3 regions of the Ruegeria sp. CE6 genome follow, and region 1 is predicted to be linked to each of the others. Evidence: riboswitches for the same ligand, from Rfam matches in the RefSeq annotation. Region 1 holds a riboswitch; each other region holds the start of a gene.
The links. Region 1 has a riboswitch for cobalamin ahead of ACR0DK_RS03630 (energy-coupling factor ABC transporter permease). Riboswitches for the same ligand answer to the same signal wherever they lie in the genome.

Region 1 (10,767 bases):
CAACTGGCCTGCCCAAGGCCATTCCGCGCTCACATGCGTTTCTGATGGCGCAGCACGATGCCATCGCACCCCTCCTCGACAGCCGCAAGGCCGAGCGCGATCTGGTGGCCTTTCCGGTGTTCACCCTGATCAATCTGGCGGCCGGGCGCACAAGTGTTCTGCCCAACTGGAGGTTCAGCAAGCCGGACCGCCTGTCGACTGTGCAGTTGGAAAGCTGGCTCCAAACGCAACAGATCACCCGGGCCCTCATCCCACCATCGCTATGTGAAAAACTGGTTCAATCCGACGATACCGGTCCGTTGCACACGGTGTTCACCGGCGGCGGTCCGGTGTTTCCGAGTCTTGTCGAGGCGTTGAGAACCCGGCACAGTCTGTCGGTTGTGTGCGTCTACGGGTCGACTGAGGCTGAACCGATTGCCCATCTTGACGCCGCGGATATCACGGTGAAGGATCACCACGACATGGCTGTTGGAAGGGGTCTACTTGTGGGATACCCGGTGCCCGAAATCACGCTCCGCATCCGCGACAATGAAATTCAGGTCGCCGGCGCACATGTGAATGACGGGTATTTGGACCCGACCCACTCAAAGAACAACAAAATCGCAGAAGGTGGTGTCATATGGCATCGGACCGGTGACGCTGGCACGCTGGATGATGACGGGCGTTTATGGTTATGGGGGCACGTCGGGTCCGAAATTGAAGTCTTTTCAGGTACGCTCTTCCCCTTTGCTATCGAAATCGCGGCACAGCGATGGCCAGGCGTAGATCGATGCGCGCTCATCAATACCAAAGCAGGCCCCACACTTTGCGTCCAAGGTTCCGCGGATCACATCGACGATTGGACTAAATCTGCGCTTGGTTTTGACGTTCCAAATGTGATTTCGATTAAGCACATCCCTATGGACAAGCGTCATGCCTCCAAAGTCGATCGTACGAAACTTGCACGCATCATAGAAACCTGACGCAATATGTCTCGTAGGCCACTGAACCTGCCCAACTCATCGCTCCCGTCGCTGTGCGCGTTAACAGAGGACTGAGTGTAGCGACGAAGTCATTGTTTTAGAATTTCCAATCAAAACCTGCACACCTTGGTCAGGGGAAATCTGCAATTGCCAGTTACATCTGGCCGCATGAAACATATAATCGCAGATACACTGTTAGGGTGCGCCTCGGCGAACGGTTGATACCCATTTCATTGCACAAAGATGTTCAGCTTGACGCGTCATCCAAATCCGCCACAAACCTCAAGCGTTTCTAACCCAGGACTACTAGCCGGCTTTCTTCTATGCCGCTGCAAGAATCTCAATTAAGCTCACCCACATAATCACGACTAATAACTGCGCGCTCGCGAACTTTGCTGCTCTGCATTTTAAATTGAATAAGCTGTTGTAATGCGTCGATGAACATAAAAGATTGAAATAGAGTTCTCTTGGCTCGGTAGCTTCAGATACCCAGGAGAAACGAGTATGGGGAAAGCAGATATGACAAAACCTACTTCCGCTCAGAAAAAACTTTCGGAACGGTTACCAGTTTATCTATCGTTGGCCTGTATCATATGCAGCTACCTTGTCTCCGCCGCTTCATTGCAAGCTTCTGAGCTTCCCTGGATCAAACTAGATAGAGAGGTTCAGGCGCCATCGGGCGCCAAATCACTCTGCAAAGATTATTCGTGGGCGTGCGCGAATACTCGTACTTCTGGTCTGCCAGAAGCGCAGGAGAAACAGATCGTTAAAGCGATTAACTTGCGCGTCAATCGGAGGATCCGCGCCGTTTCGGATCAAAACCAATACGGGACAAAGGAATACTGGACGCTACCAATGCAGGGGTCAGGGGATTGCGAAGATTTCGCTTTGCAAAAGAAGTTTGAACTAATGCAGAACGGCTTGGATCCTACGAAGCTACTTATTGCAACTGTCTTAGACACCAATCGCAGTGGCCATGCAGTTTTAGTTTATCGCTCGAGTGAAGGCGATTTGATTCTGGACAATGTCACCAACAGGATCAAATCGTGGAAGGAAACGAGGTATCTTTTCCTACGAATACAGGACCCAAATCACCCTGATCGTTGGGTACAGGTTTCTAGCGGCTAAAGACAATGTGGCGCGCCTTAGAGACGCGCCACAATAAAATTTTGGTCCTGCGACTACTGGTTGTTTCGCGGCAACCCAAGTTTAGGACACCGCTTCAAACTTTGGTCAAGCTTTCGCAGCGTTGTACAAACGCGGAGTCACCAGACCTGTACTGTTCAAACCGCGCATTGCCTTGGCTGCCGCAAGCACTGCCAGATCAGCAATCGGCTCAATGACGATTACCAGCATATAAGCGCCGCCAAAGGACAGAACCGACGCCATGGTTTCTGCGCCGAAACCCTGGCCGTAGAAGGCCCAGAACCCAACCCATGCGACTACTCCTCCCTGATACGTCGCACTTAGGGCAAGAGCTTGGCTATATTTGAGGTCAACATATGCTGTGCCGGGTGCGATGATGCGGCTGGCCAGTGCTTGTAGCGCAAATAGCGGCACCAGCAGAGTGGTCAGGTTGATGAAGTACTGCGGAAGATCGAACGGGGCAAAAAACACACCCTGAATCAGGAGACCAGCTGCCAATCCAAAAGCCGCGGGTGCAGCACCGAGAAGCAGAAACAGCGTCGACCCCAGGATGAAGTGGACTTCAGAGACACCAACCGGGAAATGCGGCAGGACTTCGAAGAAAAGGAAAACCCCAACGGTGGCGAGCACCGAGCGCATAACAAAAGATGCAGGTCCATTCGCTCGCAATGTGGAAAACGTTTCTTTCGCTGCGTAAGTAGCCGCACCTGCGGCGGTAACATAGGAAAGCGCGATTTTGGCACCATTCACGATGCCCGGTTCGATATGCATGTTCTTTCTCCCTACCGCCTCACCCGGCGGCTTGTCAGGTTGAATCGACCGTAAGGCCGACAGGTTCAGTCTGGGCATAGCCCGGCGCTTTACGGCAGGTCTCCTGACTCGCGGGTGCTCGCTCCGCCAACCTTCCCGGTTCCATTACGAACCAGTGGTGTCTTGGCATCGCTCTCCGCTCACAGTTGCGGGGGCAGTTACGGAATTGGCGCCATTGAAAACACCGAACCGTATTCCCTTTTAATCCTTTTGGCTTCAGCCATCAGGAACCGAAAACAATTCACCGCTACAATGGCGGCTTCGCCTGTGTCAATTGTCTTTGCGACCTATTCCAATGTAAACTCGACCGAAGCAGGATTCACGCAACCGGTCACTTGATCGACAGGGTAAACCAAGCGTTACCTGAAACCTCTTGAAGCTCTAGCTGCTAGAGGCTTTAAGATTCGGATTAATTCGCGATAGTGCGATCCAAATACGTTAAACTTGTGAACCAGGACGAGACCTATGCTTACAAGGCGCCATTTCATTCAATCCACCACAGCGCTGTTCTCGGCGTCTGCGGCCAGTCCATTGATCGCCAAAACCTGGCCAACCGCATCGCAGAAGACCTATTGGGACAGTCAGGTCACGCCAATTGGTTACGATCCAATGACCTCAAATCCGTGGGGTGTTCATGACCGTTTTTTACCAAGACGCGTCGCGGCAAATGATGGTTTGGTTCCAGGTGACATCCATGTGGATGCCGTCGCGCGCTATCTCTATCATATCGAAGAAGACGGGACCGCAATGCGCTATGGCGTAGCGATCGCGCGTGGGAATCTTTACGAGCCCGGCACCTATGTTATCCGCCGAAAGGTCGAATGGCCACACTGGACACCAACCGCTTCAATGATCGAGCGCAACCCCGAATACGCGGAATTCCGGAATGGCATGGAGCCCGGGCCGAATAATGCTCTCGGCTCTCGTGCCCTTTATCTATACGTTGGAGACCGAGACACATATCTCAGAATTCACGGCACGCCTGAGCCAAGAAGCATCGGCGGTCGCGCAAGTTCTGGATGTGTGCGAATGATCATGGCTCATATCAATGACCTCTACCCAAACGTGAAAACCGGCTCGACCGCTTTCCTATACTCTGCCGAAGATAGCGTCACAGCCCGCTCATGAATATTGGGCAGCGTACATGGACGTCGCTGCCCTCATTTCGATCAGGCGTCGCGCGCAATGCAGATCGGAGCGCCATTCGTCGCGCGCAATGGTACCAATGTCGTCTCGACAGGTCCGCTGTGCTCATACCAAAAGCAATTATCTTCTGGCAAAAGGCGTGCCGTGGTCAAATCCTGCGCCGGCCCTGCCAGCGCTACGACCGAATCTGGCACGTTGCCTGGTTCAAGTGCTTTGCTTTTGGCCCCAGTGAACTGGGCTGAGCAACCAGCCGTAATCGAGACTAACGTGATGGTAATTGCGATCTGTTTCTGCATTGATCTGTTCCAAATTTTTTGCGTCATCTGCAATTAGATTGCATCCACACGGCCGGCCCGCAAGACGAAATGAACTAACAATATCGCAGGCAAAGAACCCGGATGAAAAAAATATAAAAGGTATTGAAGCTCTAGTTACTGTAGGAACTATTTACAAAGGACCATAGAGATTCTTGAGGTCCAATCATGTCATCCGATACCCATAGCCACGACCATGGCCACGAAAACAAACATGGTCACCACGCATGCGGTAGCGGCGGGTGTGGCGACATCGCCCCCGCCGGTCCAATTCCTGAAGGTGGTAGAAGCTTTCAGGTCTCTGGCCTTGATTGCGCCGAAGAGGTGGCGATCCTGAACCGTGTCGTCGGCCCGAAAGCAGGTGGCGAAGAGCATCTTGCATTTGATGTGATCAACGGTCGGATGACACTTCTTGAAAGTGCTGCCAAGTTATCTGACGAAGATGTCATGATGCTGGTTGCCAGTACTGGTATGACCGCCAAACCATGGGATGACGGAAATGCCGCCCAGGACCAGGCGGCGCATATTGCACGTCAGCGGCGGTTCACCACTCTTAGCGGAGGGTTTTGGGCAGCGGGTTTTGGCTGGCACATTTTCGAAACCGGCATGGGCGGTGCGCTCGGGCTGTTCTCGGGACATGGTGAGGTTCCGATGCCTTTGCCCGAGGCAGCTTTGTTCGCGGTCGCGATCTTGTTTGGCGTCTGGCTGGTGGCCCCTAAGGCCTGGTCTTCGGCGCGTCGACTTTCGCCGGATATGAACCTTTTGATGGTTGTTGCCGTCGCTGGTGCCATCGCTCTGGGTGAGTTTTTTGAAGCCGCAACTGTAGCATTTTTCTTCTCGCTCTCTCTTTATCTGGAAAGCTGGAGTGTCGGACGTGCTCGGAACGCGGTATCCGCGCTGCTTGATCTGGCCCCCCCGACGGTTCGGCTGGTTCGTGCTGACGGTTCTGAGGCAACGGTCCCGGCGGCGGATGTCTTTGTCGGTGACAGCTTCATCGTTCAGGGTGGGGATCGCATTCCACTTGACGGGGAAGTCATCGAAGGGGCTGGTGCCGTTGACCAGGCTCCAATCACAGGTGAAAGCGCGCTGATTCCCAAAGAGCTGGGTGATGAGGTCTATGCCGGCACAATCAATGGTGAAGGCACCCTCAAAATACGTGCGACGAAAACAGCGTCAGACACCGTGCTTGCCAAGATCATCCGGATGGTCGGTGATGCTCATGCGCGCCGCGCGCCGGTTGAGCAGTGGGTTACAAAATTTGCGCGGATCTATACGCCCATCGTTATGGTCGTCGCAGTGGCCATCGCCCTGATCCCGCCGCTTGCATTTGGCGCATCGTGGGGCTTCTGGTTTTACAATGCGCTTGTTCTGCTGGTTATCGCCTGCCCCTGTGCGCTCGTAATTTCCACACCGGTTTCAATCGTTGCGGCTTTGACCGCTTCGGCCCGGGCTGGGGTTCTGATTAAGGGCGGCGCATATATCGAGGCCCCCGGGCGTACCACCGCACTGGCCATGGACAAGACAGGCACGATCACCATGGGTGAGCCTGAAGTGGCCAATGTCTATCCGCTGGGCGCCGCATCCGAGCAGGAGCTGTTGGCGAGCGCTGCCAGCCTTGAGGTTCGGTCTTCACACCCGCTGGCCCGCGCCATTTTGACCAAGGCAGAACAGACCGACATTTCGATATCGGCGGCTGAAGACATCCGAACCGTTCCCGGTCGTGGTCTGGAAGGCCGTACCGAGCGTGGAGATATCTGGCTTGGCTCTGACCGCTTCGCTGTCGAGAAAGGCTTTGGCGCGTCCATCCCTGCCGAGTTGCGCAACCAAATCGAGAGCGCGGGAAGCACACTTGTTGTTGTCGGGGATGAGAACGGGTTAACCGGTTTGCTTGAGCTGCGGGACCGCATTCGACCCGAAGCCCGAAGCATCGTAGCCCAGCTTCATGCGCAGGGCGTGAAGTCAATCATCATGCTGACTGGTGACAACGAACAAACAGCGAGAGCGGTAGCAGCCGAAGTCGGCATCGACGAAGTCCGGGCCCAACTTCTGCCGGAGGACAAAGTCGCTGCGATTGAGGAACTGGCAGAACAGCACGAGATGGTTGCGATGATCGGCGATGGCGTCAACGACGCGCCTGCGATGGCTCGGGCACATTATGCAGTTGCGATGGGTGCAGTTGGATCTGATGCTGCTATTGAGACTGCAGACATTGCTCTGATGACTGATGACATCGGCAAAGTACCCTGGCTGATCGATCATTCACGTCGAACCATGTCGATCATCCGTCAGAACATCGGCTTCTCACTTGCGACCAAAGCACTGTTTGTGACCCTTACCGGTTTTGGATTGGCATCAATGTGGGGTGCAATCGCCGCAGATGTCGGAGTGTCCTTGCTGGTCGTGGCTAACGCCTTGCGGCTTCTGAAAGCCTCGGAGGGTAACATACACTCAACAGGAACAGAAACCGTTGGAACGCCAGGTGAAAATGCTGAATTGACGCATGGGCAGTAATCAGGCGCGCGGCACCTAAGATCGCGTGTGCTGTGGGATGCCCACTGAAATCAGCATCCCACAGCCGATTTTCACAATCTATCACTGTGGCGTGGTGCCCGATGTATCAATCAGTCTTGGATCTTGTATGGCATTTCATCCTGAAGATGAGGGCACATTGACACTGATCTGGCTTCCCGGAGCCGCACTTTAATCAGTCAACTTCATCCTGAATGAGGGGGGTTAGTTTGGATCGCCCCACTGCCCCACCCTCTGCTACTGCCAGATCCATTGCCATCATCCTGTAATCACCGCGCATCCATGAAGAAAACAAGTTCTTGTAGAACTGCGAAAGCGGGTGTCCCGACTGCCCGGATGGTGTCAGGAAAAAGAAGCCTTTGTCTTCTGAAACAGACATGACGGCCTGAAAATTCGTGCCGATATTTGTTGCAAACGGTTTTTCGTCAGACATCCCGAATTGAGACGAGAGCAATGAATAAGGTCCTCCGGACTTCGGTTCCCGCACAGATAACAACCCATTGAGGAATCCGGCTGGGCTAACCGCAGACCAATCCAGATTCACAACGTGTTCAGATCCCCAGCTCCACGAAGAAAGGTCGGGACCGTAGCGCTCGGTTATCCAGACGAGCGCATCGTCGAGTGCGAGAACGATCCACTCGTCGCTGGTTTCGACACGAGTTGAGGTGCGATTGTCACACCACATCGCGGCCTCTTCTCTATTTGAAAGAACCGCGGCAAGAAAATATGGATTCGGATTGGTCCACAAATCACGCGCCGCAGGAAATTCATCCTGTAGAAATCGGCGTTGCAAAGCACGCGCCCATGCCCAGAATATCAATGGCTCCGGCGAAAAACGATCCATTTCACCGTTCCATTCAGCCAAGCGGTTCAAGGCATCCTGTCGGATTCCATCGAGCGGGTCGTCGGTTGCGGGGATCATGGGTGCAGAACGCCACAAGTCCGCTGCCATCAGAGGCAACAAGCTACGCGCTGCTGAACTAACGGTATCTTGTTGTACCGCCATAACACCATCAACTGAAAAAACGCGTTGGCGCGCATCAAGTTCTGTGAGCCGTTGCTGCCGAAGCAGGATTGCATCTTCATCGGAGATGCCCGGCCAGGTCATGACGTCTTCTTTGTCAATAACGACGGTCTCCAACCCGAACAGAGGCATTTCAGAGATCAACTTCACGGCGTCTTTTGCGGTGACTACCTGTGTCAGTCGGTAAAGAGTTTTTAAAAAGATATCGCTATCTACCCGTTCGGATGTGCCGTTTTGCAATTCAGGTTGCCCGGCATTTGAGTCCAAGGCCCAAGCAACGTCATTTGAACGACCCAGAACAACGAACGGAACGCCGGGCAAAGTCACCCCTGCTACTGCCCCCGAGGGAAATTGAAGATCAGCCATGTACCAGGATGATGGGAGCGAAAGCGGCCCGCTAGTCTCGATCGCGAGAATTGGGGAATTGGAAACCGTTCGTTCACTGGTCAATGCCCAGGCTCCCAGCCGAGCTTTTGGCGTGTTCATGATCAATCCAGGTGTTTTCGGTCTGTCGCCTGGAATTGACGCGCCGCCGCTCTCTGTCTCCCGCAGATTGTCTAGAAACTGTTGAGTTATTCTGAGACTATCCTCTGGCCGCCAAGCCATGATGGTCTTTTCATCGTACAACAACAGTTCTGGTGCCCCCCGGCCACGCCGGTCTTTTGACACCTCCCCGATCCAGGCATTGACGCCAGCTGCATAGGCAATCAGCATTTCGGACAAAACTGGATCCATATCGCGATATCGCGGAACCGGCACTTTGCCCGAAGCGGACCGCCGTTCCCTTAACATCTGACCCAATCGATCCTGCGCATGAACGAAACCAAGTGCGAAATAGGCATCGGACGGGGATGAAGCCGAGATATGTGGGATCGCCATAGAGTCCCTCAGGACTTCCACAGAATCTTTCAAACCCTCTAACCTAAAATCTTCCTCATAGTCCGGAAGAGAAGCCAGCATGAGATATGTAGCCGTGCTGAAACAGACAGTAGCGATGAACAGGGCTGCCAGAACCAACCCAAGCACAATCCTGAGCAGCGCTTTCAATTTCAACCACCAATCGGATCAGCCTAGGACACCAGACGCACAACTGCGATCGACAGAAAGAACGCAATCAGGCCACAAACGATGGCGTATCCTGCAGCATACTGAAGAATATCAAGGCTGTTGCCATTCCGGCGCTTTGCCAGGACCCCACCCCAAACGGCGCCAACCAAGGCACCTGCGATTGCCATCATCTTACATCCTCTGATTTTGTTCATTTGCGGTGCAGTTCACTTCAGGCGTTCAAACCGTCAAACTGATAGCCGCGCGTCTGGAGGCGTTCTGAAAGAACTCTCACGAGTTAGCTTCGCGTTTCTTGGCAGTGAGATCGCCCAGCTGCTTCTCAAGCTGTGCCCGTGCACTACTTAATCGCTTTTGCGCTGCTTCGTTTTCTACCTTGTCATTCGCAGCGGCAGCAAGTCGATCGTCAGAAAGCGGGTCTGTCGGGCGCCCGTCGACCAATACTTCATAATGAAGATTTGGGCCGGTCGCGGTGCCGGTCGACCCGACACGACCAACCACCTGGCCCGCCTCCACGCGCTGACCTTTGGTCAGACCATCGGCGGTTGCGCTAAGATGCGTGTATCGCGTGACCGTGTCCGATCCATGAGCGATTTCGACCACACGCCCATACCCCCCGCGCCAACCAATATAAGACACGCGGCCCGGGGCCGTAGCATGCACCGGAGTACCACGTGCAGCAGCAAAATCGACACCTGTATGCATCCGAACATTTCCGTAGACCGGGTGCTTCCGCCGACCAAAGACTGAACTCAGGCGCGCGCCCTCGACTGGCTGCGAAAAGACGCGAAGAAGCTCACCATCGACATAGATTGTGGCGCGGCCATTTTCGGCGTCTGGCCATGCTATTTCGTAAAGTTGGTCATCAACTTCCAGCGCCGCAAAAATGAGTTCTGGCTGGCCTGTTCTCTCGCCATCGATGCTCTTTTCGCGCCAGAGAAGACGGAGAGCTTCACCACCTGTCAGGTCCCTCCGAAAATCCACTGTGCCGCTCAGCATCTGCGCCAGATCCACCGCAAAACGAACCGGGATCTTTGCGCTACTCAGAGCATTTGAGATCGAAGTTTCGATCTCTGTTTTGCGGGCCAGAATGACAGTGTCGGGTTCCGGTGAGACCACGCGCGTGGACAACGTCTCGCTAAGTGTCACTTCAATTCTCACTCCATCTTCCACAGCGAGCTCCACACTCCGCAGTTGATCCGCTGCCGTTGCAACGACTGTTATCGAGTGACCCGGCCGCAAGCGCCGCAAGTCGTATTCAGCGCCAAGTGCAAGTGCGATTTCGGCGCGATCGGTTGCGTCGATCCCCGCGTCAGACAGCATACTGTCGAGTGTGTCACCCACCGCAAGCTCGCGCGTCCATGTTCGTGAAGGTGGTTCAACAGGTGGCAAAGGTTCCTCTGCCTGAATGGGTTCCGGCTGAGCAGGTCGAAACGAAACGGGGCTTGGAGCGAGTTCTGCCGATGGTACGTTCAGCAACGGAGCCGATGTGATCTGCGGTTCCGCAGGAAGCTTGGGCACCGGAAAGACCGTGGGCGCAGGCGCCGTCACTTCAGACCTGTTCGAGGCAATGAACACGATCGAAGCAATTGAGACGCTGCTGATCGCGATTGCCGAGGTTGCTAGAAACCGTGCGTTCATGATGTTTTATCCGCTCCACTTTTCAAAGCACGACGGATCTTGGGCACAGCGAATTCTCTCTGCTCATGATAGTCGATGGTGCTGACAAATTCGCCTGTGGGGCTAAACAGAAATACACTTGCAGTGTGGT
Region 2 (10,767 bases), 680 kb from region 1:
CAGATCGAACAGATGCGGTGCGACTGTGCCGGACAGATGCGCGAAAGATGCCATATGATCCAGCGTCGCCGCGATTTCAGCGGCACCCCGAAACCCGTGCCGCTGCATTCCGGCAATCCATCCCGGGTTGGCGGCGCGAGCATAGACGACGCGGCTGATTTCCTCGGGCAGGGTGCGGGCGCGCGGGTTGTCCGGGTTGGTATTGTCCAGATGATAAAGCTGCGCAGTACCGCCGGTGATTTTCTTGGCGGCGGCAAATCCGGCCTCGTGCGTGGCATAATCATTGGCCAGCAGCAGATCGGTTTCGGTCAGGTCCTGTAGGTGCACAAAGCTGTCGGCATTGGCGACGCGCTGAGAGATGCCGTCCTTATCTTGCGCTATATGCTCGCCTTCCAAAGCGAAGGAACTGGCATCAAGCCAAGCCTCACCCGCTTGCACGCGTGCCTCATCCGTATAGGTTTCGGACAGATGAGTCATGTTCAGACCATAGCTGCCGGGGGCTGGCCCATAGACCCGCGCCGCAGGCTCCTGACCGGCGTAAGGATTCCAGTCGGGTGCTTCATCTCGTTTGGTCAATGCGCGGACAGCCTGACCGTACAGCGCCGAAAGCGTCGGGAACACGTCCCGGAAAAGACCTGAGACGCGCAATGTTACGTCCAGACGCGGGCGGCTGAGATCGGTGACCGGCAACACTTCGATGCCCGAGACCCGCTCAGACCCTTTGTCCCAAACCGGCTTCACCCCCAGCAGATGCAGCGCCATGGCGAATTCCTCGCCCGCTGTGCGCATGGTGGCCGAACCCCATAGATCGACGATCAAGCCCTTGGGGTAGTCGCCTTCTTCTTGCAGGTGCCGCCGAACCAGTTCCTCAGCGAGCTTGACGCCTTGTGTATAGGCCGCGCGCGTGGGAACCGAGCGCGGATCGGTCGTGTAAAGATTCCGCCCGGTCGGCAGAACATCCGTACGCCCGCGATAGGGGGATCCGGACGGCCCGGCCTCGATCCGTTTGCCCGCTAAAGCGTCAATCAGGGCAGAGCGTTCAGCTTGGGCTGAGGGGGCAGCGTCGAAATTGCCCGTCTCATCGGGGACGCGCCCAAAGATATGCAGCCCATCACCGAACTGGCTTTCCTTGATGTCGCAGACAAATCGGTCAATGCGCGTGATCGCCTCGGCGGTACAGGTGGCCTGATCGAGGCCAAGATCGCTTTCCAGCCCGATGGCCTGCGCCTCGTCCCGGATATCTTCCTGCAGGCGATCACGGCGTTTGGGGTCTAGCCCGTCCGCGTTCGAGAACTCGTCCAACAGCGATTCCAGCCGTACCATGCGATCCGGTGTGCCGCTTTCCTTCATCGGGGGTGGGATATGGCCCAACGTGACCGCCCCGATCCGACGCTTGGCCTGCGCGGCCTCGCCGGGGTCGTTGACGATGAAGGGATAGATCACCGGCAAATCGCCGATTAACGCCTCGGGCCAACACTCGTTGCACAAGGCGACTGATTTTCCCGGCAACCATTCCAGCGTGCCATGCGCGCCGATATGGATCAGCGTATCCGCGACCAATCCTTTGCGCAGCCATAAGTAAAAGGCGACGTAGGCGTGGCGTGGTGTGCGCGACAGATCGTGATAGTCGTCATCGCGCAGTTCGGGTGTACCGCGCTCGGGCTGCAGCGCGATCAGAGCCTTTCCGCGACGCAGCGCAGTGAAGTAGAACGCGCCATTTGTGAAAGCAGGGTCGTCTTCGGGAGTGCCCCAAACCTTATTGAGATCGGTGCGGAGTGTTTCCGGCAGCGCCGCCAGCGCCACCTGATAATCCTCTAGCGGCCATGAAATCCGGGCATCAAGAAGAGTTTCAGCAATTGGCTCGGCAGGCGCGGTGTCATACCCTTCGCCTTGCAGATCGAGCAACATTGCCTCAGCCGAGGCCAGCGCATCCAGACCCACTGCATGTGCCATCTGCCAGTCTTTGCCGGGATAGGTCGATAGTACCAGCGCCGGAACCTGCTCCGCTTTGGGTTTGTCGTGAAGGTTCAGCCAGCCGGAGATGCGGTTGATGATGGCTTCGATCCGTTCGGGTTCAGCCCGATGAGCGAAGCGAGAATATTCGAGATGCGGGTCGCGTTTGCCCGGCTCTTTGAAAGATACGATGCCCGCGTTGATCCGCCCGTCCACTTCCGGAAGGACCACATGCATGGCAAGATCAGCTGGTGAAAGGCCACGTTCCGCTTCGGCCCACGCTTTGCGGCGTGAGGTGGCCAGCGCCACCTGAAAGACCGGCACCTCTGCCACATCGAGAGGTGAGGTGCCTGATGCGCCCTTGCCTGAGAATGAGGTGGCGTTGACGATCGCCGAAGGCTTCAGCGCCACAATAGTTTCGCGCAGCCAATCGGCGGCATTTGGTGCTTTGAGCGACGGGGCAAACAGGCCGACGGCCTCAAAACCCCGCGCGCGCAAGCTGCGGATCAGCGCTGCGATTGGGGCTGTGTCCGCCGAGGTCAGATAAGCACGATAGAAGGTTACGATGATACGTTTCGCATCACCGGGCAGAGCGTTTTCTGCAGGGATCACGCCGTGATCTGGGCACCAGGCACCGCATTCGGGGATGGTCTTGGCGCCCATGACCGGACCTGCATACAACCCCGCAGCCAGTGCCATCTGCGCCAGAGCGGCCTGCGCCGCGACCTCACCGCCGGTGTCGCACAGATGCGCCAGCCGCCGCAGGGTCGAGACAGGCAGGGTAGAGTAATCATCCAGCCGCGTATCCTCGCGACCGTCTGCGGGCAGTACGGCCAGTGCAATCCCTTTGGCCTGCGCCAGCGCCAGAACCTGCTGCAAGCCGTACGCCCAATAGGGCACTCCACCGATCAGACGGATCAGGATGCCCTTTGCGCCCTCCAGTGTCTGCTCGACATATGTGTCGACTGAGAGGGGATGCTTCAGCGCCGTCAGATTGGCCAGCCGCATCGTTGGCATGCGTCCTTCAGGCCCACCTCCACGATGCCAACCCGCCGCGAAAGCGCCAAGGTCACTGTCGGAAAAGGACAGCACCACCAGGTCCGCCGGGCTCTGACCCAGATCGGTCGGGGTCTCGGTTTCTTCGAGCCCATGGCTTTCGCGGAAGACGACGTGCATAAGTCTTACTCGGCAGCCTCGGTTACACCCACGAGGATATCGCGGATCTCGGCCTCTTTGATATCGTCATGCTCGGCAATGACCACAAGGCGCGAGCGACGGTCTTCGCCGGGCTCCCACGGGCGGTCATATTGGTGACGCACGCGCGCACCGACGGCCTGAACCAGTAGGCGCATGGGCTTGCCTTGAACGGCGGCATAGCCTTTGACGCGCAGGATATTCAACTCGTTGGCCAATCGTTCAATCTTGGCGACCAGATCAATCGGATCGGTTTGCTCGGGCAGTTCAACGATGATGCTTTCGAAATCGTCATGCTCGTGATCGTGATGGCCGTCGTGATGGCTGGGACGCGCGTCCATGTCATCCTCGGCCGCGGCTTCTAGACCCAGCACGACGCGGACGTCCACGGCACCCTCAGCCACTTCGACGACGGGCAGGGGGCGGGGCGCTTCGGCGGCGATGATCTCTTTCGCTTTCGCAACGCCTTCCGGGCCAGCCAGATCGGGCTTGGTCAGCAGAATGATGTCGGCGCAGGAAATCTGATCCTCGAACACCTCGGACAAGGGAGTTTCATGATCAATCGAGTCATCTGCCATGCGTTGCGCATCCACCGCCTCGACATTCGGAGCGAACCGACCAGCGGCCACGGCCTCGGCATCGGCCAGAGCAATCACGCCATCGACGGTGATTTTCGAGCGGATATCGGGCCAGTCGAACGCCTTCAGCAGCGGTTTTGGCAGGGCAAGACCGGAGGTTTCGATCAGGATGTGATCGGGGCGCGGCTCTAGTGCCATCAGGGCTTCAATGGTCGGGATGAAATCATCGGCCACGGTGCAGCAGATGCAACCATTGGCCAGTTCCATGATGTTTTCCGCCGGGCAATCAGGAATGGCGCAGGACTTCAGGATATCGCCATCGACGCCGACATCGCCGAATTCGTTGACGACCACCGCCAGACGCTTGCCCTGCGGGTTCTGCATCAGATGGCGCACCAGTGTGGTTTTGCCCGAGCCCAAAAAGCCGGTGATCACAGTGACGGGGAGTTTCTCGAGATTGCTCATTTCAGGGCTCCAATCGGGGGAATGCGGGCCGCACAGTTTTTGCGGAAATGTTCGGGACGTTCGCGCCATTTGACCAAACCGTCCTCGGTGGCGAGGTATTTGGCTGCGCCTTCGACGATGGTTTCGACATGGTCGATCTCGTTCAGATGCTCATACACGAAAGTCCAGCGATCCGGTCCTCCGCGGAGCACGATCGAGCAGCCTTCATCGCAATTCGACAGGCATTCCACAGCTTTCAAGGTAATGCCTTCGGGCAGGCCCGCCTGTTCAAGCGCCTTGTGCAGCAACGTGCCGGGGCGCTGGGCGTCATCCTCGACAGGCAGCCCGCGACGGCAGGTAGTGCAAACCAGCAGTTCGACCGGTGCGGTCTCGGTCATGTCTCTCATCCCCCCAAATCCTCTTCGTGGGGGACGGGGTTTCATGCGGGCCGATCACAGCCCCACACCGGAACACCCCGTCCGGTTTCATCTTCGGGCGTTGGCAGGTCTCCCGGCTTGCGGATGTCAGAGGAGGCCTCTGTCGGATGTCCCGCCTTCCCGGCCATACTGCCAGTGGCTTTGGGCACCCTCTCCGGTCACGGTCGCGGGGGCGGCTGCGTTTGACGGCAAAAACCGCTGACGCATTCCCTTTTCATCTGCTCTCGCAGACACCAACGAAAGGGACATGCGGCAGGGCAGGGTTGCTTGTCAAGCGAGTCGCGCCGATCCGTGAAAAAGCGGATAAAAAGCGACCTGTCGGGGTCGCTGGGCGGCATGATACTTCTGCAACGACGTGCTGGCATGGCAGCAAGATGCGAACAGGAGGATACCGCGCATGAAAGTAGGGTTTATCGGGCTGGGGAATGTAGGGGGCAAGCTATCTGGGTCGCTGCTACGAAACGGTATCGATCTGACGGTTCATGACCTGAACCCGGATCTGGTGACCGAATTCGTCGCCAAGGGTGCCAAAGCCGCCAAAAGTCCGGCGCAACTGATGCGCGATTGCGATGCTGTTATAACCTGTTTGCCTTCTCCTGCGGCCTCGGATGCGGTGATGCAGGAAATGTTGCCAGAGGTCGGCCCTGGCAAAATCTGGATGGAAATGTCGACCACTGACGAAGCCGAAGTCAAACGCCTTGGCGCAATGGTCATCGAACGAGGCGGCGCAGCGGTGGATTGCCCGGTTTCGGGCGGATGTCACCGGGCAGCGACGGGTAATATCTCGATCTTCGCAGGCTGTGATCGTGAGACTTTTGAACGTATCCTGCCATTCCTGACCACCATGGGGCGGCGCATTTTGCACACGGGCGATCTGGGCTCGGCCTCTGTTCTGAAGGTGTTGACCAATTATCTGGCTACCGCCAACCTGATCACCTGCGCCGAGGCATTGGTGACAGCCAAGGCCGCCGGCATGGACCTTGGAACCACCTATGAGGCGATCAAGATATCGTCAGGCACATCCTTCGTGCACGAGACCGAAAGTCAGGTCATCCTGAACGGCTCGCGCGATATTTCCTTCACCATGGACCTGGTGAAAAAAGATATCGGTCTGTTTCAGGAGGTCGCCGACCGTGCCGGAGTTCCCCTTGAGATAAACCCATTGATGATCAAGATTTTCGAAGATGGCATCGCGCGATATGGTGAGCGTGAACTGTCCCCGAACATCATCAGGCGGCTAGAGGACGCGACCGGACTGGAGATCCAGGCGCCAGGGTTCCCAACCGAGATGCTGGACGACGAGCCAGAAGAACCGGGTTATGAGGTGATCCCGCAGAATCGGTAGATCGATTAATCGGCAAGCATTGCGGCTGTCTGGCGACCTGGTTGGACAAAATTCTGGTGCTATTCTAAATAGGTCGACAGGAGTCCGACACCGGCACAGGCAAGAGAACAACTTATGACGAATGAGACCTTTCTCATCGTAACAACGATGAAAAACGAAGGGCCTTTCATGATCGATTGGGTGGCCTACAACCACGCAATCGGTTTTGATGACATTCTGATTTATACCAATGATTGCGCTGATGGTACCGATGCCATGGGCGAACGGTTGCAAGTGCTTGGCTGGGCTCACCACCAACGAAACAGACTGGGTCCGCGCGCCGCGCCGCAGATTCGTGCATTTTCGCTTGCGCGGAACCACCCAAGCTATCTGTCTTCGGATTGGATTCTCAGTTTGGATGTGGACGAGTATATCAATATCCGTTTGCCCAATAGTGATATAAGAAGCCTCGTTGAGGCCAGCGGCGTGGCGGACGCGATCTCGATCTGCTGGCGCATGTTCGGAAACGCGGGTCAGAACGATTTCGTTGATCGACCTGTACCTGAGACTTTCTTTCTGGCCGCCACGGAAGACGGCTATCCGCATCACCGGACCAAAGGGTTCAAAACGCTGTTCCGCAACAACGGAAAATTCAGCCGTTTTCGCGCCCATCGTCCCAGGATCAATCCAGAAGATGCACCGAACCCTGACGCGCCATACGAAGGCGTGTTGTGGCGGGATTCGGGCGGGAACCTCTACCCAGCAGACCAAGTGAAATGGAAAGCATGGCGTGGTTTCAGCCATGAATTCGCGCGCATTCATCATTATGCTGTGCGCAGCACTGATAGCTTTTTAGTCAAGCGCGACCGTGGGCGCACCAATCATGTGGGGCAGGATCAAGGGCTCAAATACTGGCTCATGATGAACCACAATGATGTTGAGGATCGCTCAATTCTGGAACACATGCCGGCTATGCACGACATCAAAGCTGAGATGATGGCAGATCCGCAATTGGCAGACCTTCATCATAAAGCATGTGAGTGGCACAGGTCGAAAGCCGAAGAATTGAGAGCCAGACCGGATTGGGTTGATCTGGTTGAAGCGTTGCAAAATTCCTCAACCGGAGAAGACGTCTATGGGTGAAGCTGTATCTGCTGAGGATCGCCGCAAGAAGCAAGCTGAGCAGCGCGAGCGGAAGGATTCCCTGCGGCGCGAAATGCTCAAGACCATGCCGCATGGACGGCTGAGCGTTGAAATTGGCGTTTGGAAGGGCGAATTTTCGCGGATTCTGCTGGAAGAGCTACAGCCCTCGAAATTGTGCCTCATCGATCCCTGGCAAGTACAGCAAGACCCGGATGGCGGTGCTTCGCTTGCCGGAGCGCGCACGCAAAAGGATATGGATCGAATTTACGAGGCAGTGACGCGCAAATACAGCACCGAGATTGCCAAGGGGCAAATTTCGATCATTCGCGACTATTCGCAACCGGCGCTGAGTCTGTTTGAAGATCAAAGCATCGGGTTTGCCTATTTGGACGGCGACCATTCCTACGAGGGCGTAAAAACGGATCTGGATGCTTTGCTGCCCAAGATGATCGAAGGCGGCGTAATCATGCTTGACGATTATCACAGGCGCGGTTGGTGGAAAGATGACGTGATGCGTGCGTTCCACGAATTCCTCGGGTCACATTCTGCGGGGCTGCGGCTCAAGGCCATCATGGGGGCGCAGGTGGCCGTCGAGAAACTTTGAGCCGAGATCATTTTTCTGATTATAGATTCGTGCGAGGTAATCTGGGCTGGCTGATGTCTTCCAGCGTCAACAGTGTTAAGCAACAAGTTCAGCGATGACGGATAGGGTTGTTGTCTAAGTCCGATCATTTTTGAATAGCGGCACTTTCCCAGGCAGACAGGAACTTTCTGCGCTTCAGCGTATCGAGGAACGTCAACAGCGCAGGGTCCAGCGCTATCGCTGCGCTTTCGGTCGTGGAGTCCTGCGTGTCCAGAAGTGGCAGTGCTGCCATTGATTCCGGATTCAGCGTGGTCAGGTGCCGGACAAAGGTTTCCGCTTCCTCCGGCAAGCGGCTTTTGCCAGTTACCATGGCGGTTCGCATCATCGTCGTCTGAAAATCCGAAGGCAGAATGATCTGAAGGGCATCCTTTCCTTCTGTTCGTACCGCCGCATAACTGCCAAGCACGTTGTAGGCCACCGCGATCGTACCATCCGCCAGGTCGTTAATCATGTCGCCCGAACAACAATACAGCCGCACGTCCAGGCCGCCCAAAACCTCCATCAAGCGCCAATAGGTTTCCGAGGCGCGGGCGTCCTGCGTCGCGAACAAATAGCCCAATCCCGACTGGCGCACGTCATAAGTGCCGACTTTGCCCCGAAAATCATCCGGGCGGGCACGCAGCGCTTCGATCAGTTCCTGCCGCGTTTGCGGCATTGGTTGTCCTTCGAACGCGGTGCGGTTGACAACGATGGTTGCGGGTTCCGAAGTGAAGGCGAACAGGCTTTGATGCCATTGCGCCCAAGGGGGGTGCGGAAGATCGTTAAGCGCCAGCGCATATCCGTCATTCGCGAGCTTCAGTTGCAGGTCCATCGCGCTGGAAACGACAACGTCGAACGCTTCTGGCGTGGCTCGGACGCGTCGGTCGATATCGGCCGTGCCGGTCACCAGATATTCGACCGATATCGCTGGATTCTGGGCGACGAAATCCTCGATCAGCGGCGCAAACAGGGCGGTATCGGTGCTGGAAATGACCCGCAGTCGGGGGCCGTCGGCACTTTCGTTGAATATTTGTCGGTCTTCCCAATCCTGAGCCCCTGCGCCGCTGGCGAACAGGCACAGGATCAGAGTGACAAGATAACGCATGCGCCGCCCTCCGCTTTGTTTGACAGTACCAGCGTGCCGCCATGGGCGACCGCGACGTCCTGGGCAATGGTTAGCCCGAGGCCCGATCCGATGGTTCCCGCCGCGTTCTGACCACGTTCGAAACGTCTTGTGAGCGTTTCGATTTCATCTGGCGGAAAGCCTGGCCCCTGGTCGCTGACCGTGATCCGGGCTGTGGGTGATCCTGCGACATCGATGACTACGGTACTGTCCGCTGGCGCATATTTAAGCGCATTGTCTACCATGTTCCGCACCGCATTTTGGATGAGGATGGGGTCGCCCGAATACATGACCTGCGGATCGCCGCTCAAAGCAAGCGAAAGGTCCTTCATTTCGGCTATGGGCGTCAAGCGCTGGACAAGCTCACGGATCAGAGTCACCAGATCGATATCCTCGCGCTCCAGATGGTCGGCGCGGAATGTGATCATGGCGTGATCCAGTAGTTGCCCCGCGGCCCGAGAGCTTTCGTCGATGGCGCGCATCATTGATCTTAACGCCTCGCGGTTGTCTTCTCTCTCGACCCGTTGCAGCGTCGCCTCGGCATAAGACCTCACCGTTGCCAGCGGGGTGCGGACCCTATGGGCGGCCTCAGCGATAAAGTCCTCGGATTGGCTGAGAGACTGGTCCAGGCGTCCCATAAGCGAATTCAGCGATGACACCAAAGGCGCCATTTCACGCGGTACTGGTTTTTTGAATGGGCTGAGATCTTGCGGTCCCCGACGGGTGACGGATGTCGTTAATCTGTCGAGCTGACCAATGGTGGCCGAACTCACCCAGAAGGACAATAGAGCCGCAAGTACAAAGAACCCCAATCCCAAAAGGCCAGCATTGCGTGAGATTTGATCCAGCGTCTCCGACAGCGCATCTTGGGTCTGTCCCAAGGCCACTTCGATTTCTGTCTGATTTCCCAGCCCAACCAGAGTGCGGCTGGCACTGACCTGACGAACGTTTTCACCGCGCACTTCACCGAAGCGAAAGGTCCATTTTCCATCAGCGGGTCCTTGAGTTGGGGTCAGGTCTTCGTAGCCGGACAAGAACTCGCCATCCTGAAAAATCGCATAAAACACTCGGTCGTCCGACGGCGTGCTCAGCATGGAAAAGGCAGCATAGGGGATATCGACTTCAAGCTCGCCTCCACGCAGCGCCGCGGCGTCGAGGATCGAGGTGACTGAGGCACCCAGAATGTTGTCCTGACCTTGCTGGGCAACCTGAACTGCATAGTCGCGGACAGCAAAGAACAGCACGAGGGCCAGAATCGCGGCACCGCCGATTAGCGTTAGCGCAAGACGGTTTCGCAGTGATCCGGAAACATTTGGATTAATTGCCATGATCCAGCCTGTAGCCCAAACCGCGCAACGTTGTGATCCTGAGGTCCGATTTTTCCAGATGCTTACGCAGTCGTCCAACATACACCTCGATGGCATTGTCCGAAACATTGTCGTCGTAGGAGAACAACCGGTCCGCCAGCTTCTGCTTAGAAAACACCTGACCGGGGGCGTTGATCAGCAGTTCCAACAAGCGCAGTTCGCGGTTGCGAAGCGAGACGATGTCGTCGCCCACCGTCAAATGACCCGCAACCGGATCAAAGACGACGCCGCCAATTTCAATCGTCGTTTTGGTCTTGCCGGATTTGCGTCTCAGCACTGCGCGGCAGCGCGCCTCAAGTTCGGCATGGTCGAAGGGCTTGGTGACATAATCGTCCGCCCCAAGATCGAGTGAGCCGATTCGATCCGACACTTGACTGCGGGCGGTCAGAACGATGACAGGTGTGTCCAGATGGCTGGCGCGATGCCGTTTGAGGAAATCGCGCCCGTCCCCGTCGGGAAGCATGATGTCCAGCAGGATCAGGTCATACTCATCGATTTCAACAAAGGCCACAGCATCTTCTATTTTCTCTGCGTGATCAACCACATGCCCGTCAAGCCGCATGCGCGAGCTTATGGCATTGG
Region 3 (10,767 bases), 220 kb from region 1:
TTGGCAAGCTTCAACGACTGGAAACCCAGTATCTGTCCGTCCGGCGCAACGGCAAGGCTACACTGAATCCGCTCAGGGTCGCAGATGTAATGCGTCAGTGCAAAGGCGCTGTCGGCGGGCTTGGTCCGCTTTCCAGCCGCTACAAGCGCTGTTAGCACACCGGACAAGCCATCCGCATCGGCTTCGACAGCGTCGCGTATGATCGGTCTCGTTAAAGTGCTCATCTACTTCTCGGTTGTCAGACACCATGGAGGTGTCGTTCCTCCATATCGCGCGCGAATTCGCTGAGACGGGTCTGGAACTGCCGCCTGAATCGGGATTGCCCTAACTTCAGGGATTGAAGCAATAGGCGGGCGGGCAGCGTTTTCGCACCCAGCGATGTTTCAACGCGCAGCCGTGTCCGACGTTGGGAAAGCGCCAAAAGCTCGATCACCGTGTCGCCGTTCATTCCCTTGCTGCTGGACTGGAACCGCATCAAGGACGGGCGGTCGCATTCAGTCATCTCGATAATGATATGACGTGGCTTGCCACGTATCTTGAATTCGGTCTCCCAGGTTATTCCGGCCTGCGGCACAACCGACCCCGTGACCCGACGCACATCGACCCCGCGCCGCAAGGCTTTGCGTTCGAAGCGTTCAAAATCCGAGACCATGTTGAAGACCGTCTCGATTGGGACATCGATATCTTCCTGCGCTGAAAACTGCATGATTGCTTTTCTCTGCCCTAGATTGGGTTCAGTTTCTCGTCAGTCCAACGTGTCTGCAAGCCAGTGTTGCAACAAAAAGTGCGCAATCGCACCTTTTCGGGCAGGCAACAGCTTAGGGTGATCCCCAGCGAAGGCCTGCATCATCTCGGTCCGTGTGACCCAGATCGCATCCTCGATCTCGACCGGATCGATCTGGATATCGCGCGATAACGCCTCGCCTGCGCATCCAAACATCAGGGATGCGGGAAAGGGCCAGGGTTGGCTTGCGAGATAGCTCACCGCACCCACGGGCACGCCCGCCTCTTCCATCACTTCGCGCCGCACAGCGGCTTCCAGCGTTTCACCGGGCTCAACAAAACCAGCCAAAAGCGAATACATGCCTTCAGGCCAGCCCGGAGAGCGCCCCATCAGCACCGAATTGCCATGGGTAATCAACATGATGACCACAGGATCGGTGCGCGGGAAATGCTGGCCGCCGCAGGCCGGGCAACTGCGCTGCCATCCACCCTGAGACATCTCGCTGCGGGCACCACATCGGGCACAGAATTGATGCGTTTCGTGCCAGCCGATCACCGCCTTGGCGGTTGCCGCAATCTCTGCGTCTCGTGGGTTGAGGCGTGTCATGATGCGGCGCAGCTCGGCAAAGACACACCCCTCGGGCAGATCAGGGTGCTGCTGTTCGCTGCGATCGACAAAATCTCCGACACCGGATAAATCCAGCCCTTCAGCCGCCCAGCCCGAGATGTCCATGGCAAAAAGCGGCGATCCATCCTCGGATTTTCCAAGGAAAATCGGTTGCTCGATCACACCGCCCGGGCCTTGTTCGAGAATCTTGTGCGTCATCGGAAGCCGGACGAGCCGGTCCAGTGCCTCACCCTCAACCAACAGTTTGCCACGCCACAGCAACACACATGTTGCCAAAGGGTCACGATAAACCTGTGCCAGTTTGTCCGCGTCGCCGCGCAGCAAACCCGCCCGATCCAGTGCCGAGCCGCCAAATGTCACCTGTTCTGCGCGTTTCATGCCTGCCGTTCCTGACTGCCGCGCAAAGGGCTGCCACGTCTTACCTGATCGTGCAACGGGTATCGACCAAACATTTTTTGACCCTGCCGCGGAATGACCGCAGCATCGCCCCGGAAATTGCATTAAATCGACCTCATGGTGGAAACGTTGGCACACTGACAGCTAGAAGTTGAAGATATTGAAATCAAAGCATTTAATGCGACGACGAAGAGATGCGGGTGATAGCGCACGGATTCGAATCCTTGCTACATCCGATCTACACATGCACCTGACGTCATATGATTACTATTCGGATCGCCCCGAACCCGCGATTGGTTTGACCCGTACCGCCAGCCTGATTCACGAGGCGCGCAGACAGGCTGAACGCGATGACGCCCTTGTGCTGTTGTTTGACAATGGTGATAGCCTGCAGGGAACGCCATTTGGCAACTGGGCAGCTGAAAACGTGCCAGACGCCCATCCCCTGCCACGCGCGTTCAACACGTTGAACTATGACGCGATCGGATTGGGTAATCACGATTTCGGATTTGGGCTGGAACTCGTCAATCGCATCGCTCGCCAAACCGCCTGCCCAATGATTTGCAGCAATATGCAAACCACTCAGACCGAACAAGGTTGGGATGCACACACCCTTCTGCATCGGGTTGTCAGACTAAATGGACAGGACACCGCAATCCGCATCGGGGTTCTTTCTGTTTTGCCCTCTCAAACCGCACAGTGGGAAGCACATCTGCTAACGGACCGGGTCGTGGTAACAGACATTCTGGCCGCTGCGCGGCGCGCTGCTGAAGATCTCAGCGTGCAAGGTTGCGACCTGATTGTCGCCCTTGCGCATACCGGACTGGGATCGGCAATGGCCGAGCCGGATATGGAAAACGCGATCATCCCGCTGGCCGAGATGCCGCTGATTGATGCCGTCGTCGCAGGCCACACCCATCTGACACTGCCCGGAAAGGCGCATGATGGTTATCCATTCGTCGACAGTACGCGGGGGCTTGTCCATGGAACGCCGGTTGTCATGCAGGGTTGGGCCGGGTCTCATCTTGGGATCATTGATCTGACACTGCAAAAAGATACCACCGGCGATTGGCGCATTACAGGCAGCCATGTCGAAGCACGGGCAATCGCTCAATCGGGTACAGAAATACCCGAATGCCAAAGGATCACAGAGCTGTTTGCGACCGGCCACGCTGCGACGCGCAAAAGGGTGACCAGGCCAGTGGGCACAATCTCACACACGCTGCACAGCTACTTCTCATATTGCGTACCGGATCGCGGTCTGGCCTTGGTTGCGGCGGCTCAGGCCGCTGCCCTACGCCCGCATTTGGTCGATACCGACTGGGCAGATTTGCCTATCATATCGTCAGCCGCCCCGGCAAAGTTCGGCGGGCGCGCAGGAAGCAAGTACTACACGGATATCCCCTCAGGCGAGATTTCAGTTCGACATATCGCCGATCTCAGTGTCTTTCCTAATGAATTGCGCGCGGTGCTGGCCTCAGGTTCTCAGATTCGGGACTGGCTTGAGATGTCAGCCGGGCTGTTCCATCAACTTGGCTCAGACGCCCCGATCGATCTTGCCGATCCTCAGCGCACGGGCTTCAATTTCGATGTCCTGCATGGCGTCACCTACCAGATCGATCTTTCGCAACCGGCGCGGTTCGATACGCTCGGTCGAGTGATTGATCCGGCATTTTCCCGCATTCGCAACCTGGAATTCGATGGGCAGCCGATTGCGCCTGACCAGAGTTTCCTTGTCGCCACCAATAACTACCGCGCCAATGGCGGTGGTCATTTTCCAATTGCGCGACAAGCCCGTATGATTGACCTGCCTCAGATCAGCATACAGGATATTCTATGCAAATACGTCGCGGGCACATTGCCCGCCGACCCACTCGCGCATGCACCGCGCCCCTTTTCTTTTGTACCAAACCAAAGGCAGGGCGCGATCCTGACAACGGGGCCGCGCGCGCTACACCATGTTGCAGAGCTTGCTGAGTATCATCCACGCATTCTGCCCGACGTTGCGGATGGTTTCATGCGTATTCATCTGACCTTCTGACGGGTTGCCATTTTCAGGGGATGCACCTATATCGGCTTTGAGAGGTTGGCGCGGGCGAGCGCCTCGCCAACCTGGTCAGGTCCGGAAGGAAGCAGCCACAACGAGCCCCGCTTGGGTCGATGTCCAACCTCTCACTTAGAACCTATCAGCCGCAGGAGGGCGTTTATGATTGTAGCAAAAACCCTTCGGGCAGACCGGTTCTGATCCTTTCCGATCAACTGATTGCCTGAACACGTCGTCGGCGGATGCGCGATTGCCATTCGACGGGATTGCTGTTTCTGATCACAGGCAGACCAATGTTACTTTCCTTTCCGGACCTCGGATGGTCCTCTCATTTCGCGGCTCAGCATACGGCTGATCCGTCACTTCTTCCGTATCGCATCTCGGCCGTACACCGGGATCGACTGATCGGGCTGAGCCCTGAAGGTGAATCGCCTTTGTTATCTCTGGATCAATCAACCGGTGCATATGCCGTCGGAGATTGGGTTCTGGTGGATGAAAACAAACGCATACGCCGCGTGCTGGACCGGCGCAGCCTGCTGCAGCGCCGGGCCGCAGGTACAGGGGCAGCGGCGCAGCTGATTGCTGCAAATGTTGATGTGCTGTTCATCGTCAGTTCCTGCAACGCCGATTTCAATATGCCACGATTGGAGCGGTATCTTGCGCTGGCACATCAGGCAGGCTGCTATCCGGTGGTCGTTCTGACCAAATCGGACATGTGCGATGATCCGAGCCTTTATGTAGATCAAGCCCAATCGCTCGCCCCGTTTCTGACGGTACTTGCGGTCAACGCGCTGGATCACGGCGATCTCGAACAAGTTCTGTCGTGGTGTCCGAAAGGACAAACCAGCGCCTTGATTGGATCATCCGGCGTTGGGAAAACGACGCTCGCCAACGGGATGACGGGGCAGGATCAGGCCACCGCAGGTATTCGCGAAGACGATGCGCGCGGCAGGCACACAACAACCTCACGCGCCTTGCATCGCATGCGCAATGGCGGCTGGCTGATCGATACGCCCGGCATGCGCGCGTTACGTCTGCTAGATGCGCAAGAGGGGTTGGATGAGGTGTTCTCGGACATCTCAGACCTCAGCCTGAATTGCCGCTTCTCGGATTGTCAGCACGAGACCGAGCCCGGATGTGCGGTGCAGGCGGCAATCGACTCTGGTACGCTTGATCCCGCGCGGCTGGACCGCTGGCGCAAGCTGCGGCGCGAAGACCAACACAATTCCGCTTCGGTGGCGCAGGCCCGCGCCCGCGACAAGGCGTTCGGCAAGATGGTGCGCAGCGTGATGCACGAGAAAAAATCCCGTAAAGGGCTATAACGAAGCTGGGCACCGGCCTACCGGTGCCCAGCGCTATCAGGCGATTAGCCTAGGCCAGACTGCCGCATTCCGTCTTGCGAATGCACCGATATGGCCGATCTTGGATACTCCGAATTCGCTTGGTGCAAGCAGATGGCGCCCGGCTTTGGGTCCATAGAGATCGGCAAGACGCCAGACAGCATCCGGCGGCACCATTTCATCATCTGCGAAGGTAAACAGATCGACACGTTTGCCCAAGTCTTCCCAGCGGGCGGCGGGCAGTGTCGTGCCGATCTCTGGCACATAGCTTTTGGGGGCGGTGCACCATTTGCGCCATTGCCAATAGACTTGGGCAGGCAGGTCCGATCCAAACCCGACCAACCGTCCGGGCAGGTAGCCAAGCGCCTTGACCACCAGCGGCGCGTGACCATACCAGAACAACGCCGCCAAAGCGCGATAAGGCCAAGGGTGATCCGCCAGCGTTACCAGACCCGAACAGACACAGATCATCCTGTCAATCTGATCGATATCGGGTTGGATCGGACCAAACATTCCGCCCAAGGAATGACCGATGCTCCATAGCTTGGCCTGCGGAAACCGTCGGCGCATCTCGGCCCGGGCGGCTGGAATGTCGATCAACGCCCAATCGGCCATGGTGACATTTGACCGCTTTTGCGAACCCACCAAAGAGTGACCAAAATCCCGGTAGTCATAGGTCAGGCAGGCCATGCCCTGTTCCTCGGCAAGCCATCGGGCGAAGTGCTGATAGTAATCCCTCGGCACCCCAGTCGCACCGTTTATGACGACCACCTTTTCGGGGTCGGCAACCGGACGGTAAAGCCGCGCCGACAACATTGCCGGGTCGGACGGGATCTGAAAATCCTCGGTCACAACCGCCTGCTGCGTGTCCAACATGGTGCCCTCCAATACCGACTGAACTGATCAGTTCACCCGAAGCGCCTCAAGTCAAGGTTGACGTGACTGGACCATACGTCACTTGCCTGACGCAATCTTCTTGACTCGGGCACGGCGCAGCCGCTAGCCATGTCGCGATGGTTCTCGCGCCCAATCGGGCCGGGATGAAAAGGGAACACGGTGCGGTTCTGCCCGGATAAATCCGGAAAGAACCTAGTCCGAGACTGCCCCCGCAACTGTAAGCGGAGAGCAATGCCGAGATACCACTGGCCTCGAAGGCTGGGAAGGTCGGCAAAGCGATGACCCGCAAGTCAGGAGACCTGCCATCGGATGTAGAACCGAAACTCGGGCGGGGTGTCCGGGACGGGTTTGATCGTGCTCCGCACGGACCAACCTGTACCACGCCCTCGCCCTGCGCGCGGAGGGCGCATTGATGATCTGGAAGACTAAAACGCACGAATTCGCGGCGACCGTGTGCCAACGTACTGGGGCAACCTGCCCCGCACTGGCGCAAATGGCGCGGGCTCTGACGCAGGCCATGTCCGCCACAAAACCGGTCACGAAATCTGAGTTTGAGATTGAAGGCACCATAGATCTGTCGCACTGCCCGGAAGGATGCACCGCCCGCTTTCGCGCCCAATGCGACCAGATACGTGTATTCTGCGGAACCGATCCTGAAATCGATACCGGCCGGCTGGATGACTACGCAGACATGATGTTCGGAACCGAGTACCGCAGCCTACCCGCACACCTGCTAAGGAATCCTCCTTGCGCCATGCTTGAGGCTTCGCTTCTGGTGCAGCACAACGGTGGCGAAATCTCGCCACATGTTGGTGTCTAAGCCGTCAAACGGCTTGAACACGGGCCGGTTCAACGGCCCAAAGCATCTGGGCATTTGTCTCGACTGCGCAAGGACGCACCGTACGCAATCGCTTCAATGCCGCCTCAGGCCGTTCACCGCATTCAACCATCAGACGCAGAACCACCATCCCGGATCGGCCACAGCCACCACGGCAATGCACTAGCACACGGCCACCACCTGACAACGCCTGACGTGCGGTCGCGCCAACGCGGGGCCAGCGGTCCAAAATCTCTTTGGGTGGCGTGCCAAAATCTTCGATCGGCAAATGCACCCATCTGCTGGCACGCCCCTGAATATCAGCGCCAAAATTCCGCGCACCATCCTGAATCATCTCGACCTCAGTGGTCATCGAGATCACAAGTCCCGGCTTCCAGTCTGCGATAAGATCAAGGTCTTCTGTATACGTTCCTCCACGCCCAGGCATCGAGGACAAGGCCAAGGTGCCTCCGCCAACCTGCAACGCATAAACCACCAGTTGCGACATAATCTCCCCCCAAACAAACTTCACCCAACAACATACTGGTCCAGTAAATAGAATAGAGTGGATTTTAGCCGCATACCCACGCATTCCAAAATGAAAATCGTCCCGGCCGGCTGTGGACGCGGGCGGCGGGGGCCTCTACGCTGCGGCGTAACGCGAATCCGACAGAGCAGACATGACCGAGACGCCCAGCCCCGCCTACCAGGTTCTTGCCCGCAAATACCGCCCCGAAACCTTTGCCGATCTAGTCGGTCAGGACGCCATGGTGCGCACTCTGAAAAACGCCTTCGAGGCGGACCGGATCGCGCAGGCCTTCATCATGACCGGCATCCGCGGTACCGGCAAGACGACGACCGCTCGGATCATAGCCAAGGGTATGAACTGCATCGGTCCCGATGGCAGCGGCGGCCCTACCACCGAACCCTGCGGTCAATGTGAACACTGCGTAGCCATCATGGAGGGCCGCCATGTCGATGTGATGGAGATGGACGCCGCCAGCCGCACCGGTGTCAATGACATCCGCGAGATCATCGACAGCGTCCGCTATCGCGCTGCGTCCGCGCGCTACAAGATCTATATCATCGACGAGGTTCACATGCTGTCGACCAGCGCTTTCAACGCGCTGCTCAAGACGCTGGAAGAACCCCCCGAACACGTGAAGTTCATCTTTGCCACCACCGAGATTCGCAAGGTCCCGGTGACCGTCTTGTCCCGTTGCCAGCGCTTTGATCTGCGCCGGATCGAGCCGGAGGATATGATCGGACTGCTTCGCAAAATTGCAGGTGCCGAAGGGGCACAGATTGCCGAGGATGCGTTATCGTTGATCACCCGGGCCGCCGAGGGATCGGCGCGCGATGCGACCTCACTGCTGGATCAGGCGATCTCGCACGGGGCCGGTGAAACCAGCGCGGATCAGGTGCGCGCGATGCTGGGGCTGGCCGATCGGGGCCGGGTGCTGGATCTGATGGATATGATCCTGCGCGGCGATGCTGCAGGCGCGTTGACCGAGCTGAGCGGGCAATATGCCGAAGGGGCTGATCCACTCGCCGTCTTACGCGATCTGGCTGAAATCACGCATTGGGTTTCGGTGGTCAAGATCACCCCGGATGCCGCCGAAGATCCCACCGTTTCCCCCGACGAACGCGCCCGAGGTCAACAAATGGCCGAGGCTCTGCCCATGCGAGTCCTTACACGCATGTGGCAAATGCTGCTGAAAGCGCTCGAGGAAGTTTCCGCCGCACCCAACGCAATGATGGCTGCGGAAATGGCCGTGATCCGCCTGACCCATGTGGCCGACTTGCCTAGCCCGGAGGAGCTGATCAAGCGTCTGCAAGATACGCCTCCGCCGCCCAATGGTGGCCCCGGCAAGGGAATCGGTGCGCCGGGACATGCTCCTGCCGCGCCACAGGCTGTGGCCCGATCGGCCTATGCCGCATCGGGAATCGGCGGCAACGCAGGCGGGCCAACAGCCGCGCTAGCCCAAGATGTGCAGGCAGCTCTGGCACGCTATCCAACATTTGAACATGTGGTCGAACTGATCCGAGCCAACCGGGACGTGAAGTTGTTGGTCGAGGTTGAAAACGGCGTGCGTCTGGTGTCCTACCAACCAGGCAGGATCGAGTTCGCCCCAACCGACAACGCCCCGACCGACCTGTCACAACGATTGGGCGCGTCGCTGCAGCGTTGGACAGGCAACCGGTGGGCCGTTTCTATTGTCGCTGAGGGCAACGCACCGACCATTGCCGAGGTACGGGACGCTGCAGACTTGGCCCTGAAAGCCGAGGCTGAACAGCATCCTCTGGTGCAAGCAGTGCTGACTCATTTCCCGAAAGCGCGGATCAAGAGCATCGAAACCGCAGAACAACGCGCCGCTCAAGTCGAAACCGAAGCCCTGCCCGAGGTCGAAGACGAATGGGACCCGTTTGAAGAGGACTGACTTTCGAGCATAAGCGCACCTCAACCAAATGCTCCCGCACCCGCCACGGGCCATCGGCTGGCGCCGATACCCCTGAGCGGCTTTGGGCCCGGCAGCGCGCCTTGCGCGCTGCCGGGCCCAACGGGAGGAAAGGTCTTGCCAAAGACCTTGACGACGGGCGGGAGTATCCTGACCTCTTGTGCCGCACGGTTACGCTTCGTATCTAGGCCACAAATCGAGTGACAGGAGATTACCGATGCTAAAAGGTTTAGGCGGCCTGGGTGACATGGCCAAGATGATGAAATCCGCGCAGGATCTGCAGACCAAGATGACTGACATGCAGGAAGAGCTGAACACCATCATGGTTGTCGGCGAATCCGGTGCCGGGCTGGTCAAGGCCACCGCGACCGCCAAGGGCGAGTTGAAAGGTCTGGATATCGACCCGTCGATCTTTAACGGTGACGATAAGGAAGTGGTCGAAGACCTCATCCTCGCCGCGATCAAGGACGCCCAAACCAAGGCGCAGGAACGTTCACAGGCAGAAATGGCCAAGCTGACCGAAAGCATGGGCCTGCCCGCAGACATCAAGCTGCCGTTCTGATACACCCTCCTGACGGATCTATGGCCGGGGCGTGTTTCTCTGGCCCAATTGCGAGGGTCTCACGGTGAGTTCGAACAGTGACATCGACAATCTGATCGACCTGATGGCCAAGCTGCCCGGTCTCGGCCCCCGCTCGGCCCGCCGCGCAGTCCTGCACCTGATCCGTAAACGCGCCCTGCTGCTAACGCCGCTTTCTGACGCCATGCAGCAGGTAGCCGTAACTGCCCGTGAATGCCTGAACTGCGGCAATGTGGGCACCACTGATATCTGCGACATCTGTAACAACGAGGCTCGCGCAACCGGAGAGCTGTGCGTGGTCGAGGACGTCGCCGACCTTTGGGCGATGGAGCGTGCCGGGGTCTTCAAGGGTCGCTATCACGTTCTGGGCGGCACTTTGTCGGCTTTGGACGGGGTCGGCCCGGATGAATTGCGTATCCCCCGGTTGAAGGACCGGGTTGTGGCCGAGAGTATCAGCGAGATCATCCTCGCCCTGAACGCCACCGTCGATGGCCAGACCACTGCCCACTACATCGCTGATCAGTTGGAGGGGCAGGTTCGTCTGACATCCCTGGCGCAAGGTGTACCGATTGGGGGAGAGTTGGACTATCTAGACGACGGGACGATTACTGCGGCGTTGCGGGCGCGGAAGGAGATCTAGATTTGTAGTCGCCTGCTCCTTGCGTGCCTTGTAGAAACCAAGCACTTTCTTAGGATTTCTTGGAGGTTAAGCATTTGATGCGAAAGTTTATTATAGTTTTTTGTGCATCTGCGCTGATTGTCGTGATTGGTATTCACTTGTTGCTGTCCCCGCCGTTTCCGCTACCTCCAAAAATCGGGCGAAATCTGCCCGACAGTTTTGCCGAAGCTGACAAAGAGTTTGCTCGAAGGATAATCGCTGAAT

Region 2: linked by a shared signal. The riboswitch ahead of ACR0DK_RS00280 (DUF1636 family protein) and the one ahead of ACR0DK_RS03630 (energy-coupling factor ABC transporter permease) in region 1 are both predicted to bind cobalamin.
Region 3: linked by a shared signal. The riboswitch ahead of ACR0DK_RS04775 (hypothetical protein) and the one ahead of ACR0DK_RS03630 (energy-coupling factor ABC transporter permease) in region 1 are both predicted to bind cobalamin.

The regions. Positions count from the first base shown of each region.
Region 1 is NZ_JBQFRR010000001.1:738,331-749,097, forward strand. Features, by position in the region: gene ACR0DK_RS03620 (AMP-binding protein) at 1-962, shown strand, start outside; gene ACR0DK_RS03625 (transglutaminase-like cysteine peptidase) at 1,467-2,090, shown strand; gene ACR0DK_RS03630 (energy-coupling factor ABC transporter permease) at 2,196-2,879, opposite strand; cobalamin riboswitch at 2,956-3,168, opposite strand; gene ACR0DK_RS03635 (L,D-transpeptidase) at 3,384-4,046, shown strand; gene ACR0DK_RS03640 (hypothetical protein) at 4,088-4,360, opposite strand; gene ACR0DK_RS03645 (heavy metal translocating P-type ATPase) at 4,547-6,889, shown strand; gene ACR0DK_RS03650 (penicillin acylase family protein) at 7,083-8,978, opposite strand; gene ACR0DK_RS03655 (hypothetical protein) at 9,002-9,169, opposite strand; gene ACR0DK_RS03660 (peptidoglycan DD-metalloendopeptidase family protein) at 9,270-10,637, opposite strand; gene ACR0DK_RS03665 (SCO family protein) at 10,634-10,767, opposite strand, start outside.
Region 2 is NZ_JBQFRR010000001.1:59,917-70,683, reverse strand. Features, by position in the region: gene cobN (cobaltochelatase subunit CobN) at 1-3,129, opposite strand, end outside; gene cobW (cobalamin biosynthesis protein CobW) at 3,135-4,190, opposite strand; gene ACR0DK_RS00280 (DUF1636 family protein) at 4,187-4,567, opposite strand; cobalamin riboswitch at 4,653-4,859, opposite strand; gene ACR0DK_RS00275 (NAD(P)-dependent oxidoreductase) at 4,965-5,951, shown strand; gene ACR0DK_RS00270 (glycosyltransferase family 2 protein) at 6,066-7,073, shown strand; gene ACR0DK_RS00265 (class I SAM-dependent methyltransferase) at 7,066-7,677, shown strand; gene ACR0DK_RS00260 (ABC transporter substrate-binding protein) at 7,802-8,800, opposite strand; gene ACR0DK_RS00255 (sensor histidine kinase) at 8,779-10,146, opposite strand; gene ACR0DK_RS00250 (response regulator transcription factor) at 10,136-10,767, opposite strand, start outside.
Region 3 is NZ_JBQFRR010000001.1:958,393-969,159, forward strand. Features, by position in the region: gene ACR0DK_RS04740 (GNAT family N-acetyltransferase) at 1-224, opposite strand, end outside; gene ACR0DK_RS04745 (SRPBCC family protein) at 239-706, opposite strand; gene nudC (NAD(+) diphosphatase) at 746-1,729, opposite strand; gene ACR0DK_RS04755 (bifunctional 2',3'-cyclic-nucleotide 2'-phosphodiesterase/3'-nucleotidase) at 1,926-3,788, shown strand; RNA gene ffs (signal recognition particle sRNA small type) at 3,827-3,925, shown strand; gene rsgA (ribosome small subunit-dependent GTPase A) at 4,085-5,113, shown strand; gene ACR0DK_RS04770 (alpha/beta hydrolase family protein) at 5,150-6,007, opposite strand; cobalamin riboswitch at 6,129-6,349, shown strand; gene ACR0DK_RS04775 (hypothetical protein) at 6,441-6,848, shown strand; gene ACR0DK_RS04780 (phosphatase domain-containing protein) at 6,853-7,353, opposite strand; gene ACR0DK_RS04785 (DNA polymerase III subunit gamma/tau) at 7,526-9,286, shown strand; gene ACR0DK_RS04790 (YbaB/EbfC family nucleoid-associated protein) at 9,522-9,866, shown strand; gene recR (recombination mediator RecR) at 9,931-10,524, shown strand; gene ACR0DK_RS04800 (hypothetical protein) at 10,602-10,767, shown strand, end outside.